DNA from 2 places in the Kitasatospora sp. UYEF31 genome. Region 1 is predicted to be linked to the other one. Evidence: riboswitches for the same ligand, from Rfam matches in the RefSeq annotation. Region 1 holds a riboswitch; the other holds the start of a gene.
The links. Region 1 has a riboswitch for glycine ahead of gcvP (aminomethyl-transferring glycine dehydrogenase). Riboswitches for the same ligand answer to the same signal wherever they lie in the genome.
Positions count from the first base shown of each region.

Region 2: linked by a shared signal. The riboswitch ahead of gcvT (glycine cleavage system aminomethyltransferase GcvT) and the one ahead of gcvP (aminomethyl-transferring glycine dehydrogenase) in region 1 are both predicted to bind glycine.

Region 1 covers NZ_JBXAWK010000002.1:111,971-120,946, reverse strand. Annotated here, with positions in the region: gene AC0Z36_RS01590 (DUF881 domain-containing protein) at 1-412, shown strand, start outside; gene AC0Z36_RS01585 (double zinc ribbon and FHA domain-containing protein) at 1,047-1,595, shown strand; gene ftsR (transcriptional regulator FtsR) at 1,709-2,416, shown strand; gene AC0Z36_RS01575 (bifunctional nuclease family protein) at 2,541-3,014, shown strand; gene AC0Z36_RS01570 (MerR family transcriptional regulator) at 3,446-4,060, shown strand; gene AC0Z36_RS01565 (SanA/YdcF family protein) at 4,132-4,827, shown strand; gene AC0Z36_RS01560 (DNA polymerase IV) at 5,159-6,535, shown strand; glycine riboswitch at 6,639-6,774, shown strand; glycine riboswitch at 6,775-6,884, shown strand; gene gcvP (aminomethyl-transferring glycine dehydrogenase) at 6,938-8,976, shown strand, end outside.
Region 2 covers NZ_JBXAWK010000033.1:2,525-11,500, reverse strand. Annotated here, with positions in the region: gene AC0Z36_RS17620 (hypothetical protein) at 58-885, shown strand; gene AC0Z36_RS17615 (bestrophin-like domain) at 968-1,765, shown strand; gene AC0Z36_RS17610 (flavin monoamine oxidase family protein) at 1,863-3,938, shown strand; gene AC0Z36_RS17605 (enhanced serine sensitivity protein SseB) at 3,986-4,702, opposite strand; gene AC0Z36_RS17600 (AAA family ATPase) at 4,742-5,359, opposite strand; glycine riboswitch at 5,841-5,943, shown strand; gene gcvT (glycine cleavage system aminomethyltransferase GcvT) at 6,153-7,265, shown strand; gene gcvH (glycine cleavage system protein GcvH) at 7,334-7,711, shown strand; gene glyA (serine hydroxymethyltransferase) at 7,828-8,976, shown strand, end outside.

The DNA of each region.
Region 1 (8,976 bases):
GGTCAAGGCCGAAGGGCCCGGGATCGTCCTGACCGTCACAGACACGGGCGGTCAGGTGAAGGGCGACATGCTCCTGGACACCCTCCAGGAGCTGCGCAACGCCGGCGCCGAGGCGATCCAGATCAACCAGGTGCGGGTCGTCGCCGGGACCTGGTTCACCGACACCGCCGGAAAACCCGGCCGGATCACCATCGACGGACAGGAGACGGGCTCCCCGTACGTGTTCAAGGTGATCGGCAATCCGCAGGACCTGGAACCGGCGCTGAAGATCCCCGGAGGGGTGGTGCGCACCTTGGAGAACAAACACGCCCAAGTGCAGATCGCCCCGGCCCAGCAGGTGCTGGTCGACGCCTTGCGGCCTGCGCAGCAGCCTGACTACGCTCGCTCGGCACCGGGTGGCGGGAACGGATGACCGCCCATCAGCTGACCGTCCGGCACACGGTGGAACCGGCCGCCCCGTCCACCTGACAGAATGCGGACGCAACACCGGCCACACCTGTTCCGGGGCACCAGACCGGAGCGGCAGGCCACCGCAGTAGACCACCTGTCCGAACCAGATCAACTGAGCTGACGACCTTGCAGCAGACCGTGCAGTGCGCCCGTGCGCACGACGCCCAGTCCGACCACCGGCGGCCCCTCGGCCGCCGACCGTGGAACCCATGCGCCGGACCCGCCACAAGCGGACCCGGCACGGACGGTCCCAACGCACCACAGGGGAACCGGATCCCTCCGCTACCCGTTCACATTGACACGCATTCCTGCCCCACGGGCGGGCCAGGTTCTCTCGGGGAGGTTCGCCCGTGAAGTTGTTCGCGAGGCTGTTCGGTCGTTCCCGTCGCGCCGGTCAGGAGCCGGCAGCGCCGGCGTCCGACGGCGGACGGGCACCCGGTGCGCCACAGGCGTACGGACAGCAGTACCCCATGCCGGACACCGGGCATGTCAGCCTTGACCCCGGCCGTGACGCGCGCATAAGTTCCGGACAACCCTCGACTTCAGGTCGAGGGTCCGGAGCGGCCGCGGGCGCGCCGCAACAGGAGGCGGGTGCGATGACGGTGTGCAGCAGATGCAATCACCGGAACATCGCCGGAAGCCGGTTCTGCAGCAACTGCGGTGCGCCGCTGGGTGCGGCCGTCCCGGTCGAGGACCCGAACGAGCGCACCTCGACCATCTCCATCAGCGGCATCGAAGCGATGGACGCGGACGCGACCGGCACCGGGCAGCAGCCCGTCCTCAACGCCGAGGCGCAGGCCGCCGTCGACGCGCTCCCGGCCGGCACCGCCCTGCTCGTGGTGCGCCGCGGTCCCAACTCCGGCAGCCGCTTCCTGCTCGACGCCGACCGCACCACGGCCGGCCGTCACCCGCAGAGCGACATCTTCCTCGACGACGTGACGGTCTCGCGCAACCACGCCGAGTTCCGCCGCCGGCCCGGCGGTACCTTCGCCGTCGCGGACGTCGGCAGCCTCAACGGCACCTACGTCGGCCGCCAGCGGATCGACGAAGTGGCGCTGAACCCGGGCGACGAAGTCCAGATCGGCAAATACCGCCTGGTCTTCTTCCCCAGCCGCAATATGCTCCCCGGCGGGGACCACGCGTGACCCGGCGCACGGCCGCCGTCGACGACGGACCGGACAACCGGTCGGGCGTCGGCGGCGCCGTGCCCGGAACCGCCGGAATTCCGGGGCCGGCAGTCCCCGGTGCCGCGGGCACGATGAGCATCGGCGAGATACTGGCCCTGCTCAAACCCGAGTTCCCGGACATCAGCATCTCCAAGATCCGCTTCCTCGAGGCCGAGGGCCTGGTCGAACCCCGGCGCAGCCCCTCGGGCTACCGCAAGTTCGCCGCCGCCGACCTCGACCGGCTGCGCTACGTGCTGCGCCTCCAGCGGGACCGCTACCTGCCGCTCCGGGTGATCAAGGAGCAACTGGCGGCCGTTGACAACGGCCTGCAACCGCCGCAGCCCCAGGCGGCCCCGACGGACGCCGTCGGGGGCGGCGCCGCCGCACCTGACGCCGGAACGGTCCGCCTCACCCGCGCAGAACTGACCGCCGCCGCCGGGATCGACGCCGACCGGCTCACCCGCCTTGAGGAGTACGGGCTGATCAGCCCCCTCCCCGCGGCCCCCGGGCCCGCCGACCCGCTGCCGGGCCCGCACTACGACGGCGACGCGCTGGTCGTCGCGCGCCTTGTGACCGCACTCGGCCGCTACGGCCTCGAACCCAGGCACCTGCGGCAGATCAAGGCGGCCGCGGACCGCGAGGCCGCCCTCGTCGAACAGATCGTCGCGCCGCTGCTGCACCGCCGCGGCGCGGAGGCCAGGACGGGCGCCGAGCAGGCCGTACGCGAACTCCTCGCCCTGACATCCAGGTTCCACACGGTGATGGTCGACGCCGCGCTGCGGCCGACACTCGGGCGCTGACAGTCCTCCACCGGGCACCCGGCAGTGACCCGCGACGGCTGACTTTTTCCGTATTTGACGATTGTCGGCACTGATTCCCCTGGGGGGATCTGTGCCGGTGGTGCAAGCGCGCTAGTGTGGCGATGTGAATGAGCTCGAGGTCGTAGGCGTCCGGGTGGAGATGCCCTCCAACCAGCCGATCGTGCTCCTGCGCGAGACCGGGGGAGACCGCTATCTCCCCATCTGGATCGGTCCTGTGGAGGCGACGGCGATCGCTTTCGCACAGCAGGGGGTGGTACCCGCCCGGCCGCTGACACACGATCTGCTCAAGGACGTGCTGCAGGCGCTGGGGCAGGACCTGACACAGATCCGGATCACGGATCTGCGCGAAGGTGTGTTCTACGCGGAGCTGGTGTTCGAAGGCGGGACCCAGGTCAGCGCCCGCCCCTCCGACGCGATCGCGCTCGCGCTGCGCACCGGCACGCCGATCGTCGGTGCGGAGAGCGTCCTCGACGAGGCCGGGATCGTCATCCCGGACGAGCAGGAGGACGAAGTGGAGAAGTTCCGCGAGTTCCTCGACCAGATCTCCCCCGAGGACTTCGGCACCACCAGTCAATGACCACCAGCCGGTGACTGCCGGCCGCTGACCGCCCGCAGAGGGCGCCGCCCGTGTGCGCCCAGTGACGTGACCCGGCCCTCCGGCCGTGTGACAGGCCCGGGTCGACGCACGAGGTGAATATCACGCAGCGTGCGGCGAGACCGGTGCCGACGGCTGTGGTTTCGTGAAGTTTCTGTCCTTGACCAGGAACGATCGATCAATCGGTGGGTTTGCTTACCCGAACCGGATGGTTTCAAACCACTCTCCCGTGGTGTGTCACTCGGCGTGCCGAACGTGCCGGTCGTTGACGCACCCCAGGTGACTGCCTACCGTCGAAAACGACAGTCCCGGGGAGGATTCTGCTGCGTTGCATATCGACGCACGCAGCCTGGGACCAACGGACCCCCGCGCAGTCGATGTCCTGACGGCAGGGGGATGAGACGGAGGTCGGCGTGAGCATCACCGGCGACAACACGGCCCCCGGGCCCGCGCGCCCGACCCGACCCGTGTCCGCGCGGGCCGTCCAGCCCCCCCGCGGCCGTGTGCAGGGCCCCTCGGCGGGAGGCGCGCAGCCGGAGGTCGGCTACCGCGGTCCCACGGCCTGCGCGGCGGCCGGGATCACCTACCGGCAGCTGGACTACTGGGCCCGCACCGGCCTGGTCGAGCCCAGCATCCGGCCGGGCGGCACCAGCGGTTCCCAGCGGCTCTACGCCTTCCGCGACATCCTCGTCCTCAAGATCGTCAAGCGGCTCCTGGACGCCGGCGTCTCCCTGCAGAACATCCGCGTCGCCACCGACCACCTGCGCAGCAGCCGGGTCGAGGACATGGCCGGCGTCACGTTGATGAGCGACGGGGCCAGCGTCTACGAGTGCACGTCGTACGAAGAGATCGTTGAACTGGTCCAGGGCGGGCAGGGGGTCTTCGGCATCGCCGTGGGGGCGGTCTGCCGCGAAGTCGAGGCGGCGCTGGGCCAGCTGCCCGGCGAGCAGCCCGAAACCGGTGAGGCCGTCGTACGGTTCCACCCGTCCGATGAACTGGCCGCGCGCCGCCGCAGTAAAGCAGTATGAGAAGGCCCCGGCGTGACCGTCACCCCACCGGTGACCGGAACCGACCGGCGACCTCATTCGTCGTCCCCGACATGCTCACCAAGCTTCGTGGCCGGATCAAAGTCCCACGCACCCGCCGGGGTCAGCGCTTGTTCTTCCAGATTCTCCTGATGTGCACGGTCGTCGGGCTCGTCCCGGTGACCTGGACGTTCCTGGCCGCCGGCAACAGGGTCCGGTCGGTGGACAAGGTGCCGGCCACCGATGTGGGCATGGTGCTCGGCGCGGGCGTCGTGGGGGACACCGCGACGCCGCTCCTGGCCGAACGCCTCGAAGTCGCACTCAAGCTGTACCGGTCGGGCAAGGTCAAGGTGCTGCTCGTGACCGGCGACGGCGGCGGCAACCGCTACGACGAGACCGGCGTGATGCGCCGCTACCTGACCGACCGCGGAGTGCCGGACGCCAGGATCGTCGTCGACGAAGCGGGATTCACCACGTGGGACTCCTGCGTCCGCGCGGTCCAGGTGTACGGGGTCGACAGCGTCACGGTGATAACCCAGAAGTTCCACCTCCGCCGCGCACTGGCCCTGTGCCGGGCCGCCGGCCTTGCGACGGTCTACGGGGTGGGGGACAACTCCCTGAACCGGCTCGAAGGCATCCCGCCGACCGTCTACGGCGGGATGCGCGAGATCCCGGCCGCCGCGAAGGCGGTGCTCACCATCCTCCGGAAACCCGCTCCGCAGAAGTCGACGCCGCCGAGTGACGCCGTCCGGATCGCACTCAGTTCTTAGCCGGGCTCCAAGCGCGGGCGTTTTCCTCACGCCGCCTTCGCTGCGCTCAGTCGTCGCTCGGCGCCCGCGCGTCGCCCGGTCAGGCCGCGCCCTCCGGGCGCGCTCAGGACGCTGCGCGCCTTCGCCTTGCGGGGTGGGGCCGCTCGGGGCGCTGCGCGTCTTCGCCTTGCGGGGTGGGGCCGCTCGGGGTGCTGCGCGTCTTCGCCTTGCGGGGTGGGGCCGCTCGGGGTGCTGCGCGTCCTCGACCCGTTTGGGACGCGCTGCTTCGCTTCGATCAGTCGCCTCGTGGTGGCGCGGCTCGGTGTCAGCCCGGTCAGGCATGATCTGAGCTGTGAGAACCGCGCCTTCGATCCTGCATCTGGACATGGACGCGTTCTTCGCCGCCGTCGAACAGGCCGCGAAACCGAGTCTGCGCGGAAAGCCGGTGATCGTCGGCGGTCTCGGCGGACGAGGTGTGGTGTCCACCTGTTCCTATGAGGCCCGGAAGTTCGGCGTCCGCTCGGCCATGTCGATGTCCGAGGCCCGACGGCGCTGTCCCAACGCGGCCTATCTGAACCCCCGGTTCACGATCTACCGGGAGGTCAGCGAGATCGTCATGCTGCTCATGCAGGAGCTGTCGCCGCTGGTCGAGCCGCTGAGCCTGGACGAGGCGTTCATCGACTTGGAGGCGGGTCCGTACCGCGGGCGGCTCGACACCGCCAAAGTCGTCGAGATCGCGACGAAGCTCCGCGCGGACATTTACGAGATCACCGGGCTCACCTGCTCGGTCGGCGCCGCCGCCTCAAAACTCCTGGCCAAGGTCGGCTCCGAGTTGGACAAGCCCGACGGGCTGACCGTGATCGAACCCGGTCAGGAGCGGACCGTACTCGACCCGATGTCCGTGCGGGCCCTCCCGGGCGTCGGCCCGGCGACCGGCGACACCCTGCGCAAGGCCGGGATCACCACAGTCGCAGCCCTCGCCGCCCTGCCTGAGAGCGATCTCGTACGGATGATCGGCCAGGCGCACGGGCGCGGACTGCACGCCCTCGCCCAGGGGCGGGACGAACGGCCCGTGGTCGCCGAGCGCGACGCCAAGTCGGTCTCCGTCGAGGACACCTTCGACACCGACCTCGTCGACCGGGCCAGGATCATCCGGGAGATCGACCGGCTCGCGGCCCGCTGCACCGAGCGCCTGCGCGCCGCCGCGCGGTCCGGGCGCACCATCACGGTCAAGGTGCGCCGCTACGACTTCTCCAGCCTCACCCGCTCCGAGACACTGCGCGGCCCCACAGACGACCCTGTCGTCATCCGGGAGACGGCGCAGCGGCTGATCGCCCAGGTGGACAACGAAGGCGGCCTGCGGCTGCTCGGCGTCGGGGTGTCGGGGCTCGCCGACTACGCGCAGCAGGACCTGTTCGGGAGCGGTCCGGACACCGAAGTCGTACGGATTGACGAAGAGGAGCCCGGGGCGTGGGAACCCGGCGGTCCCGCAGTCTTCCACCCGGGGCGTCCGCCGCTGGCGGTCTGGCACCCCGGGCAGGACGTCGGGCACACCGAGTGGGGTCCGGGCTGGGTGCAGGGCAGCGGTGTCGGCCGGGTCACCGTACGGTTCGAGACACCCGGGTCCACTCCGGGGCGGGTCCGTACGTTCCGCATCGACGATCCGGATCTCACGGGTGCCGAGCCGCAGTCGCTCGTGCCCCCTGACCAGCGCGGGAAGCCGGCCTGACGGCATGAATCGGACGTACGGCGGCAAAACGCCACCGCACCTCAGGAACCCCAGGGGACCGGTCCCGCACCGGGTGGGCCGCTGCTACCTTTGACACTGCTCATGTGGCCGCGCGGGAGAGTCCCGGGTGGGGACCGCAACGGGATCCGACAACATATTCCGTCACTGGTCCGCACATCGGGCGCCGAAGGAGCAACTCCTCCCCGGAATCTCTCAGGCCCCCGTACCGCGTAGGACAGAGCACTCTGGAAAGTAGTCCCCGGTGAAGACGGCCGGTGGCTCGCCGACGGTGCAAACCCGCACGTGCCCGCGGGTGAAGCTCTCAGGTACCGATGACAGAGGGGGAGGCCACCGACGGGTACGGCCGCGTACCCGCCAGGAGTAATCCAGGAGGCCTCCGTGATGACCACGTCCCACGTCCCTTCCGTTCCGCCGCGTTCGGGACCCGGGAGCCTGGCCGGCCTTGAGCGGGCCCAGCCGTTCGACGTCCGCCACATCGGCCCGGACGCCGACGAGCAGGCGAAGATGCTCGCCCACATCGGTTTCGGTTCCCTGGACGACCTGACAGACGCGGCCGTCCCCGAGACGATCCGTACGATCGAAGCCCTCGACCTGCCCCCGGCTCTGACCGAGGCGGCCGTCGCCGTCGAACTGCGGGCCATCGCCGCCCGCAACGAAGTCCTCACGCCGATGATCGGCCTGGGCTACTACGGCACCGTGACCCCGCCGGTGATCCTGCGCAACGTCATGGAATCGCCCGCCTGGTACACGGCGTACACGCCCTACCAGCCGGAGATCTCCCAGGGGCGCCTTGAGGCCCTCATCAACTTCCAGACGGTCGTGACCGACCTGACCGGGCTCGACGTGGCCGGCGCCTCCCTCCTGGACGAGAGCACCGCCGCCGCCGAGGCGATGACCCTCGCGCGACGCGCGGGCAAGTCCAAGAGCAGCGTGTTCGTCGTCGACGCGCAGACTCTGCCGCAGACCATCGCCGTCGTGCGCACGCGCGCCGAGGCGATGGGCATCGAGGTGCTCGTCACCGACACCGCCGCCGGTCTGCCCGAAGGCGACTTCTACGGCGTCCTCCTCCAGTACCCGGGTGCCGACGGCCAGGTCCGCGACCTCACCGCCGTGATCGCAGAAGCACACGGGCGCGGCGCGCTCGTCAGCGTCGCCGCCGACCTCCTCGCCCTCACCCTGCTCAAGTCGCCCGGTGCCATGGGTGCCGACATCGCGGTGGGCTCATCCCAGCGCTTCGGCGTCCCGATGGGCTTCGGCGGACCGCACGCCGGATACATGGCGGTCACCCAGAAGCTGACCCGCTCGATGCCCGGACGCCTCGTCGGCGTGTCCGTCGACGCCGACGGCAACCAGGCCTACCGCCTCGCGCTCCAGACCCGCGAGCAGCACATCCGCCGGGAGAAGGCGACCAGCAACATCTGCACCGCGCAGGTGCTGCTCGCCGTCATGGCCGGCATGTACGCGGTCTACCACGGCCCCGAGGGCCTGACCGCGATCGCCCGCCGGGTGCACCGCTTCGCGGCCATCCTTGCCGAGGGCTTCCGTACGGCCGGTACCGACGTCGTCCACCGCGACTTCTTCGACACCGTGGTCGTCGAGGTCCCGGGCCGCGCCGCGGCGATGGTCGCCGCCGCCCGCGCCGAGGGCGTGAACCTCCGCCTCGTCGACGCAGACCACGTCGGGATCAGCTGTGACGAGACCACCACCCGCGCGCACGTCGACACCGTCTGGCGCGCGGCCGGCGTCACCGGCGAGGTGGCCGGCCTCGACAAGACCACCGCCGACGCGCTGCCGGAGGACCTGCTCCGTACGGAGGACTTCCTCGTCCACCCCGTCTTCCACGCGCACCGCTCCGAGACCGACATGCTGCGCTACCTGCGCCGTTTGTCCGACAAGGACTACGCGTTGGACCGCGGCATGATCCCGCTGGGCTCGTGCACGATGAAGCTCAACGCCACCACCGAGATGGAGCCGGTCACCTGGCCGGAGTTCGGGGCACTGCACCCGTTCGCGCCCATCGACCAGGCGGGTGGCTACCTGGAACTGATCCAGAGCCTGGAGGCCGGGCTTGAGCAGATCACCGGCTACGCCAAGGTGTCGGTCCAGCCGAACGCCGGTTCGCAGGGCGAGCTGGCGGGTCTGCTCGCGGTCCGCGCCTACCACCGGGCCAACGGCGACACCGGCCGTGACGTGTGCCTGATCCCGTCCTCCGCGCACGGTACCAACGCGGCCTCCGCCGTCATGGCCGGTATGCGCGTGGTCGTCGTCGCCACCGGTGAGAACGGCGACGTGGACGAGGCCGATCTGCGGGCCAAGATCGAGAAGCACCGCGACGCGCTGTCGGTGCTGATGATCACCTACCCGTCCACGCACGGCGTCTTCGAGACCCATGTCACCGACATCTGCGCCCTGGTGCACGA
Region 2 (8,976 bases), on a different contig from region 1:
CGGCCCGCCGGAGCCAAATCAGACGATATCCCGCCGTTCTCCCCAAGTATTGAGTTCATGCTTCCGCGGCGCCTGACTCCGATCCTGCTGCGCGCCGCCGCCTGCCTTCTGGTCGTCACCGGCAGCGCGCCGGTCGCCGCCTCCGCCGCACCCCGGGACGGCGGCGGGCAGGACATTCTCAAGGTCGAGGTGACCACAAACGGCAGCAGTGATCCGGCTGTCCAAATCCCCGCCGAGGAAACGGTCAAGCGTACGTACCGCATCACGAACCCGGCTGAATACCCCGTCGCGCGACTGTCCGTCAACGACCCGCAGACCCCGGCAGGTGCGGTCGACTGTCCGGCGGGGGTCCCCGGGCAGGGCACCTCCGTCTGCGTCGCCACCTTCCCTCCCAGCCCGGGCCGGCACCACGACCTGGTCACCGTCACCGCGCAGGCGCGGCCGTACGGGATGGACGCGAAGACGGTGGTGTGGATCGGCTACGACGGGCTGCCCGAGGTGGAGAAACCCAAGCCGGTGGCCGCGGCACCGCTGCCCCGGCCCCGGGCCGCCGTGCGACCGCTGACCGCCGTCCCGGCCCCCGCGCCGGCCCGGGCGCCTGCCCCGGCCCCGGCCGACAAGTTCGCCACCCGGCCCGGCGGCGCGTTCCAGACACCCGCCGTCAGCCCTGCCGAGGCCGCGCCTCCCACCACCGTCCAGCCCCCGGCGCCTGTCCCCGCACAGGTCGCCGGACTCGCCGCACCCACCGGCCCCGACGATGATCCGCTGCCCCGCGACCTGGGGCCCAGTCCGTGGGACTACCTGACGATGGCGCTGATCGTGATCATGCTGCCCGCCGTCCTGGTCGCCACCACCCACCAGTCGTCCCCGAGTAAACGGTCCTGACCCGTACTGCGCCCCGGCCAGCCGGCGGCCAGTTGAAAACCATCACCGCACGACGGATCCACCCGCACTTACGGAGCCCATCTTGCTGATCCCCTGGCTGCTCTGCGCTGCCGCCGGCGCCGCCACCGCGGCAACCCTGGCGGCCTTCATCGGCCGTACCGCACGCAGTCGTTCCGGCGACTTCAACGGCCAGGCGCTCGGCTTCGCCGGCAGCGTGCTGCTGTCCGCGTTCATGCTCGTGACGGGCTTCCTGATCGTCGGCTCCTGGCAGATGCAGGCGACACTGCGCGCGCATTCGCACGACGAGTCAAGGGAGTTGGCCAAGGCCTACCAGCGGTCCGGCGGTCTGGAGACCGCCGACCGGGACGCGATCCGTACCGGCCTGGTCAAGTACACCCACACCGTGATCGACGCCGAGTGGGACGACATGGCCAGGCACCGCGCGTCCGCCCTGGCGTGGGAGCGGCTCGACCAGATCCGCGAGGACCTCGTGCAGGTCAACAACCGGGCGCTGACCGACCCCACCCACATGCCCGCGCCGGTGCGCGCCGCCCTCGACGACACCCGCAGAGCGCTGGACGAGGTCTACCTCAAGCGCTACGCCCGGATCGCAGACCTGGACTCCACACCGCCGCCGTTGCTGACCAAGATCATGGTGACCGCCGGGCTCCTGGTGCTGGCGTATCCGCCACTGGTCGGGATGACCGCGAACGCGCGCAACATCGCCGTCCTCGGCTGCGCCGGGGCGATCATCGCCATGGGCATGTACCTCGTGCTGATGATGCGCGACCCGTTCACCCCGCCGCTGACCGTGGACCCGGACGCCTTCCGCGCGGTGCTGCAGCGGTACAGCCAGCTGAACCTTTCCGGGACAACTTGACGATGGGGGTGTCGTCCGTACGCCCGGCTGGGTGAACGTGCAGGACCGTCCGCTGTGGTGGTCCGGCCATCTGGCCGCCCCGATTGATCGTGATCACATGTCGATCAACCGCGCTGATTCCCCCAGCGAGCACCTGCCCTCCGACGATCTCCGGGACGACGTCCCCGGTGCCTCCCGGCGGGCCTTCCTCACCACCGCGGCGGCCACCGGCGCCGTGGCCGCCGCCGCGCCCCTGCTGGCCGTCGACGGCGCGTACGCCGCCGGGCTGTCGAGCCCCGGCCAGGCACTCCCACAAGCCCCGACGGGCCCGGTTGCCCCTAGCGTCGACCCCGACCGCTGGCAGACCTGCCTGGACGTGGCCCGCAGTCTCCTCCTGGTCGACAAGGACGGGCGCGACCTCAAGCTCGACTACCTCAAGATCCTGATCGACAGCGGTCTTCCCCGTACGGCGGCCAAGCCGAAGAAGGTCCTGATCATCGGCGCCGGGATGGCTGGCCTGGTCGCCGGCCAACTGCTCAAGCAGGCCGGACACAAGGTCACCATCCTGGAGGCCAACGCCAACCGGATCGGCGGCCGGGTCAAGACCTTCCGCGCCAAGCCCGGCGGCCAGGACTCCGCAAGCCCGTTCCAGGACCCGAAGCAGTACGCCGAAGCCGGCGCGATGCGGCTGCCGGACTTCCACCCGCTGGTCCTCGCCCTGGCCGACAAGCTCAAGATCAAGCGCCAGCCGTTCTACCTGGTCGACACAGTCCCCGGCACCGGCAAGCCGGATGCCCAGGCACCCGCTGTGGTCTACCGCTCGTACGGCGGCGAAGTCTGGAAGCGCGGCCCGGAGAACAGCGGTTACATCGCACCGGACAGGGCAGCCCACACCTGGATCTCGGTCAACGGAATGCGCGTCCGGCGCGCCGACTACGCGAAGAACCCGGCGGCGGTCAACGCCTCCTTCGGCGTCCCGGCGAAGCACCTGGGCATGACGATGGCTCAGGCGTACGCCGACGCCCTCACGCCCGCCTACGACAAGATCACCCGGAAGCTGCCCGACGGCAGCCGGGTGCCGCTCCCGCTGCCGCAGCTCATCGAGGGCTGGGCGCACCTGATCGACGAGTACGACGACATGTCCCTGTTCACCTACCTGGCCGACCACGTCGGCCTGGAACCGGCGCTGATCGAGGCGATGGGGACCGTCGAGAACCTCACCAGCCGGCTGCCGCTCGCGTTCCTGCACAGCTTCCTCAGCCACACGGACATCAACCCGAAGGCGACCTACTGGGAGCTGGCCGGCGGCACGGCTGAACTCCCGTACGCGCTCTACGAGAACATGAAGGGGGAGATCCGGCAGAACCGCCGGGTCACCCGGCTCGAGTTCCACGATCCGAAGCTCGGCGACACCGCGCACCTCAAGGGTGGTGGCGCGCGGGTATGGGCGTACGCGGTCAGCGAGGAGGGCGGCAACGACTCCCACGCGGGCCGGCCGACGCCGCCCGGCGAGGAGTTCACCGCCGACATCGCCATCGTCACCGTGCCGATCTCCGCGCTGCGGCACGTGCAGACACAGCCTGCGATGTCCTACCGCAAGCGCCGCGCGGTCATCGAGGTCCACTACGACGCGGCGACCAAGGTGCTGCTCGAATTCTCGCGCCGCTGGTGGGAGTTCACCGAGGAGGACTGGAAGCGCGAGCTGAACGCGGTCAAGCCGGGCCTGTACGCGAAGTACGGCAAGCAGGAGGCGAACCACACCTTCGGCGGCGGCTCGGTCACCGACCACGCCAACCGGTTCATGTACAACCCGTCGCACCCGGTCCCTGGCAGCAAGGGCGGCATCGTACTGGCCGCCTACACCTGGGCGGACGACGCCGTGCGCTGGGACAGTCTGGACGACGACGACCGGTACGCGTACGCCATGAACGGCCTTCAGGAGGTCTACGGGGAGCGCGTCGAGGCGTTCTACACCGGCCACGGCGCGACCCAGAGCTGGGTGCGCAACCGCTACGCGTGCGGGGAGGCCGCGGTGTTCACGCCGGGTCAGGTGGTCCGGTTGTTCCCGGCGATGGCCACCCCGGAGGGCCCGCTGCACTTCGCCGGGGACCACACGTCGCTGAAGTCCGCGTGGATCGAGGGCGCGCTGGAGTCAGCGGTGCGCGCGGCCCTTGAGGTGCACACCGCGAAGTAGGGCCCGGCTGCCTCAACTCCTGTCCGGAACCTGATTCCGGACCCGGTTCAGAAATTCCGCGTGTAGAACGGCGCGACGTAGCCCAGCATCCAGTCCCCCACCGGGTCCTGGGCCACGTCGAGCAGCACCATCGTCACCGGCCACTGGCAGCCGCCGCGGCTGAGCGCCCGCTCCAGGGCGTGCATCGCGGCGGCCCGGTCCTGCTCCTCCCAGCGGTCCAGTTCGATGCCCAGGAACAGCGCGGGGGTGTCGGTCTCGACCGTGCCGAGCGCGCGGCGCGCGCTGAGCACCACAGGGGTCGCGGCGAACTCCTCGACGGCCGCCCGCAGCAGCGCCACAGACTCCTCGTGCGGCTCGGGTTCGCGCAGCCGTACGCGGGCGCCCATCGCCCCGGCGTTGGGAATCTTCGCGAGTTCCAGGACCCCCGCGGCGGGGATCGGGATGCCGATCTCACCGCCCGGATTGACCGCGATCCCGACCTCAGGCGGCAGGCCCCGGGCGAACTCCCGCACCGGGGCGACCGTGTAGGACATCTGCCCGGCGATCATGAACAGCTGTTCCTCCGAGGTGAAGACCGGGACGTACACGCCCCCGTCGATCTCGGTGGTCGGCAGGGTCAGGTCCCGGCTGTCCGGACCGCCCCCGGCCGGCAGCGGCACCCACACCTGCCCGTCACCCAGTGCCTCGATCAACTCACCGGTGCGGCCGGGGTCCCGCGCCGCCGCGAGGAGTGCGTACTCGACGGTGTTGGTCGGGAAGACCATGGGCGGAGCTCCTCGGAAGTACGGGCCGGCGGGTCCGGGTCACTCTAAACCGTGGGTTTCAGCGAATGAGATCCGCCCGATCCTGGACGCCGCGCCCCGGTCCAGGAGCACACACGACGCGGCCCCGGTGACGCCTCCACCGATGTCCGCCCGCAGTCGGTTCCAGGTCTGCACGTGCCGGTCGAACACCGGGGCCGTGACCCCCCGCCGCCGCTTCCGCTGACCGTCCAGCGCCTGCTCCCCGGTGACCTCAAGGAGAAGGAGGTGAAAGCTTTTGCCACGGGCCCGGGCGGCCCACGCGACAACCAGGCGCAGCCACGCGTTGCGCCCACTGTCGTGCAGCACCACCGGCCCGTCGCCGCACACCGCGGCGACCACCCTGACGTAGTGCTGGACCCGGACCAGCGGCCGGTACAGGCCGTACGGCAGCGGGCCGAGGCGGGTCCGCCAGACGAAGCTCAGCCGTTCCGCGTCGAGCAGTGCGGGCCCGGGGCGCACCGCGCGGTCGAGCAGCGTGCTCTTGCCGGCCCCGGGCAGCCCGGTGACCAGGACGACCGAACCCCGCGGATAGACGAGTGCGCGACAGGTACGCCGCCGCAGGTCGTGGACGCCGGACGGGCGCAACACCGACTTCCGGTGCCTACGCGGCGCGGGCACGCGCACCACCTGGGGCTCCCCGGATGGAACCACCGGTGCGACCCGGTCCCCAACAGCGCAGTCCCCCACCGGACTCGACATGGCCCTCTCCTTCATTGCGGCCATCCTGCACCGTGCGGGGCCCCCACAACTGCCGGTCTTCCCTCGAATACCCACTCCCCGTACGACAACGGTGGTGGACCGATACTGTGCTGTGCCAAGCAGTGTCCTCTTACATCTGCCCTACGCTCCGCAAGCTCCACTTCGGGCTGATGCCGGACACCGCAGCAGATCTGTGCTGTGCCAAGCAGTGTCCTCTTACATCTGCCCTACGCTCCGCAAGCTCCACTTCGGGCTGATGCCGGACACCGCCGCGGATCTGTGCTGTCCCAAGCGGTGTCCTCTTACATCTGCCCTACGCTCCGCAAGCTCCACTTCGGGCTGATGCCGGACACCGCCGCGGATCTGAGTAGCATTCGCCCAACAACCGCATATTGGCCGTCGACCCCGCGCGGGAGAGACCCTTCGGAGATGTTTCCGAGGTGGTCGCCGAAGGAGCAAATCCTCCCCGGAAACTCTCAGGCCCCCTGTACCGCCCGGGTGAGGCATCTCTGGAAAGCAGGCCGGAGCCCTTCCGTGCGCCGCTGTGCGCAGGAGTCCGGTCTCACCCACGGTGCAAGCCGCGTCTGCCCATGGCAGCGTTGGTGAAGCTCTCAGGTCCATGACAGAGGGGGAGGGCATCGACCGTGTTGGTGCGGCCGGGCCTGCCTTGTGTCCGCACCTGCTCCGCTGCTCCGTGAGGAGATCCACGCCCATGAGCACCGTCCCCGTTGAACGCCGCACGCCGCTGGACGCCGTCCATGACGCGCGCGGCGCCACCATGACCGACTTCGCGGGCTGGAGGATGCCGCTGCGGTACGGCAGCGAGAGCGCCGAGCACAACGCCGTACGCGAAGCCGCCGGTCTGTTCGACCTCACCCATATGGGTGAGATCACCCTGCGCGGTCCGGAAGCCGCCCGCGCCCTCGACCACGCGCTGGTCGGCTTCATCTCGAAGATCGGCGTGGACCGCGCCCGCTACTCGATGATCTGTGACGTCAACGGCGGAATCCTGGACGACCTGATCGTCTACCGGCTCGCCGAGACCGAGTTCCTGGTGGTCGCGAACGCGTCCAACGCGGCGGTCGTCGCCCGTGAGCTGATCACCCGGGCCGCGGGCTTCGACGTGACCGTCACCGACGAGTCCGAGTCGTACGCGCTACTCGCTGTCCAGGGCCCGAACGCGGTGAAGATCCTGCGCGGGCTCACCGACCTGGACCTCGACGCGGTGAAGTACTACGCGATCGACCGGGCGAAGGTCGCCGGCCACGAGGTGTTCCTGGCCCGCACCGGCTACACCGGCGAGGACGGCTTCGAGTTGTTCGTCACGCCGGACGCCGCGGTCTCGCTGTGGACCTCCCTGGAGGAGGCGGGTGCCGGGCTCGGCCTGATCCCGTGCGGCCTGTCCTGCCGCGACACCCTGCGCCTGGAGGCGGGGATGCCGCTGTACGGGAACGAACTGTCCACCGGCCTGACGCCGTACGAGGCCAACCTGGGCCGGGTCGTCCGCCTCGACAAGGAGGAGGACTTCATCGGCCGCGCGGCGCTGGCCGCCCGCGCTGAAGAGGGCCCCCGCAGCACCCTGGTCGGGCTGAAGCCGGCCGGTCGGCGCATCCCGCGGCACGGCTTCCCGGTGGTCGACCCCGGCACCGGCGAGAAGATCGGCGAGGTCACCTCCGGTGCTCCGTCGCCGACGCTGGGCCACCCCATCGCGATGGCGTACGTGCCGCTGGACCGGGCCGAACCCGGCACGCGGCTGGCGATCGACATCCGCGGCAAGGCCGAGCCGGCCGAGGTTGTGGCGCTGCCGTTCTACAAGCGCGCCTGACGCACACCCGCGTCCGGCATCTGAACCCCGTACACAAGCACCCCTTTCGATCCGGGAGAATCCCAGTCATGAGCAACCCCCAGCAGCTGAGCTACACCAAGGAGCACGAGTGGCTCTCCGCGGCACAGGACGGTGTGTCCACTGTCGGCATCACCGCCCACGCCGCCGAGGCGCTCGGTGACGTGGTCTTCGTGCAGCTCCCCGAGGTCGGCCAGGCCGTCACCGCGGGCGAGACCTGCGGTGAACTGGAGTCGACGAAGTCGGTCAGCGACATCTACTCCCCGGTCACCGGTGAGGTCGTCGCGGTCAACGACGCCGTCGTGGAGGACCCGGCCCTGGTCAACTCGGCGGCCTTCGAGGGCGGCTGGCTGTTCAAAGTGAAGGTCGACGGCGAGCCCGCGGACCTCCTCACCGCCGATGAGTACGCCGCTTTCGCCGGCGCCTGACCCACCCTTTGCTGCGTTTCAACGCGTGAAGACCGCCATTTCCAGCCGGGCCACCGGGTTTTCGGCTGGGGGTCCGGGGGTTATCCCCCGGGTAGACACCGTAGAGGAGCTGCTCCGTGACGATCCTGGACCAGTCACTGGCCGAGTTCGACCCTGAGGTCAACGCCGCCGTCAACCAGGAACTGCGCCGCCAGCAGAACACCCTGGAGATGATCGCCTCCGAGAACTTCGCCCCCGTGGCGGTTCTTGAGGCACAGGGTTCGGTGCTGACCAACAAGTACGCGGAGGGCTACCCGGGCCGCCGCTACTACGGCGGCTGCGAGTTCGTCGACGTCGTCGAGACGCTGGCGATCGACCGGCTCAAGGAGCTGTTCGGCGCCGCAGCCGCCAACGTGCAGCCGCACTCGGGCGCGCAGGCCAACGCCGCGGTCTACTTCGCGCTGGTGGAGCACGGGGACACCATCCTCGGTCTCGACCTGGCCAACGGCGGCCACCTGACGCACGGCATGAAGCTGAACTTCTCCGGCCGTGAGTACAACTTCGTGTCGTACAAGGTCGACGAGTCCGGCCTGGTCGACATGGCCGAGGTCGAGCGCCTGGCCAAGGAGCACCAGCCGAAGATGATCGTCGCGGGCTGGTCCGCCTACCCGCGGCACCTGGACTTCGCCGAGTTCCGCCGGATCGCCGACTCCATCGGCGCATACCTGTGGGTCGACATGGCGCACTTCGCCGGCCTGGTGGCCGCCGGTCTGCACCCGTCGCCGGTGCCGCACGCGCACGTCGTGACCACCACCACGCACAAGACCCTCGGCGGTCCGCGCGGCGGTGCGGTCCTGTCGAACGACCCCGCGCTGATGAAGAAGATCAACTCGGCGGTCTTCCCCGGTCTCCAGGGCGGCCCGCTGGAGCACGTGATCGCCGCGAAGGCGGTGTCCTTCAAGGCCGCCGCGACCGACGAGTTCAAGGACCGCCAGGTCCGTACGCTCGAAGGCGCGAAGATCCTCGCCGAGCGCCTGCTCGCCGACGACGCGACCACCGCCGGGATCAAGGTCCTGTCCGGCGGTACGGACGTGCACCTGGTCCTCGTGGACCTGGTGGCGAACCACCTCAACGGCCGCGAGGCCGAGGACCGCCTGCACGAGGTCGGCATCACGGTCAACCGCAACGCGGTCCCGAACGACCCGCTGCCCCCGATGAAGACCTCGGGCCTGCGCATCGGCACCCCCGCGCTGGCCACCCGCGGCTTCCAGGCGGCGGACTTCACG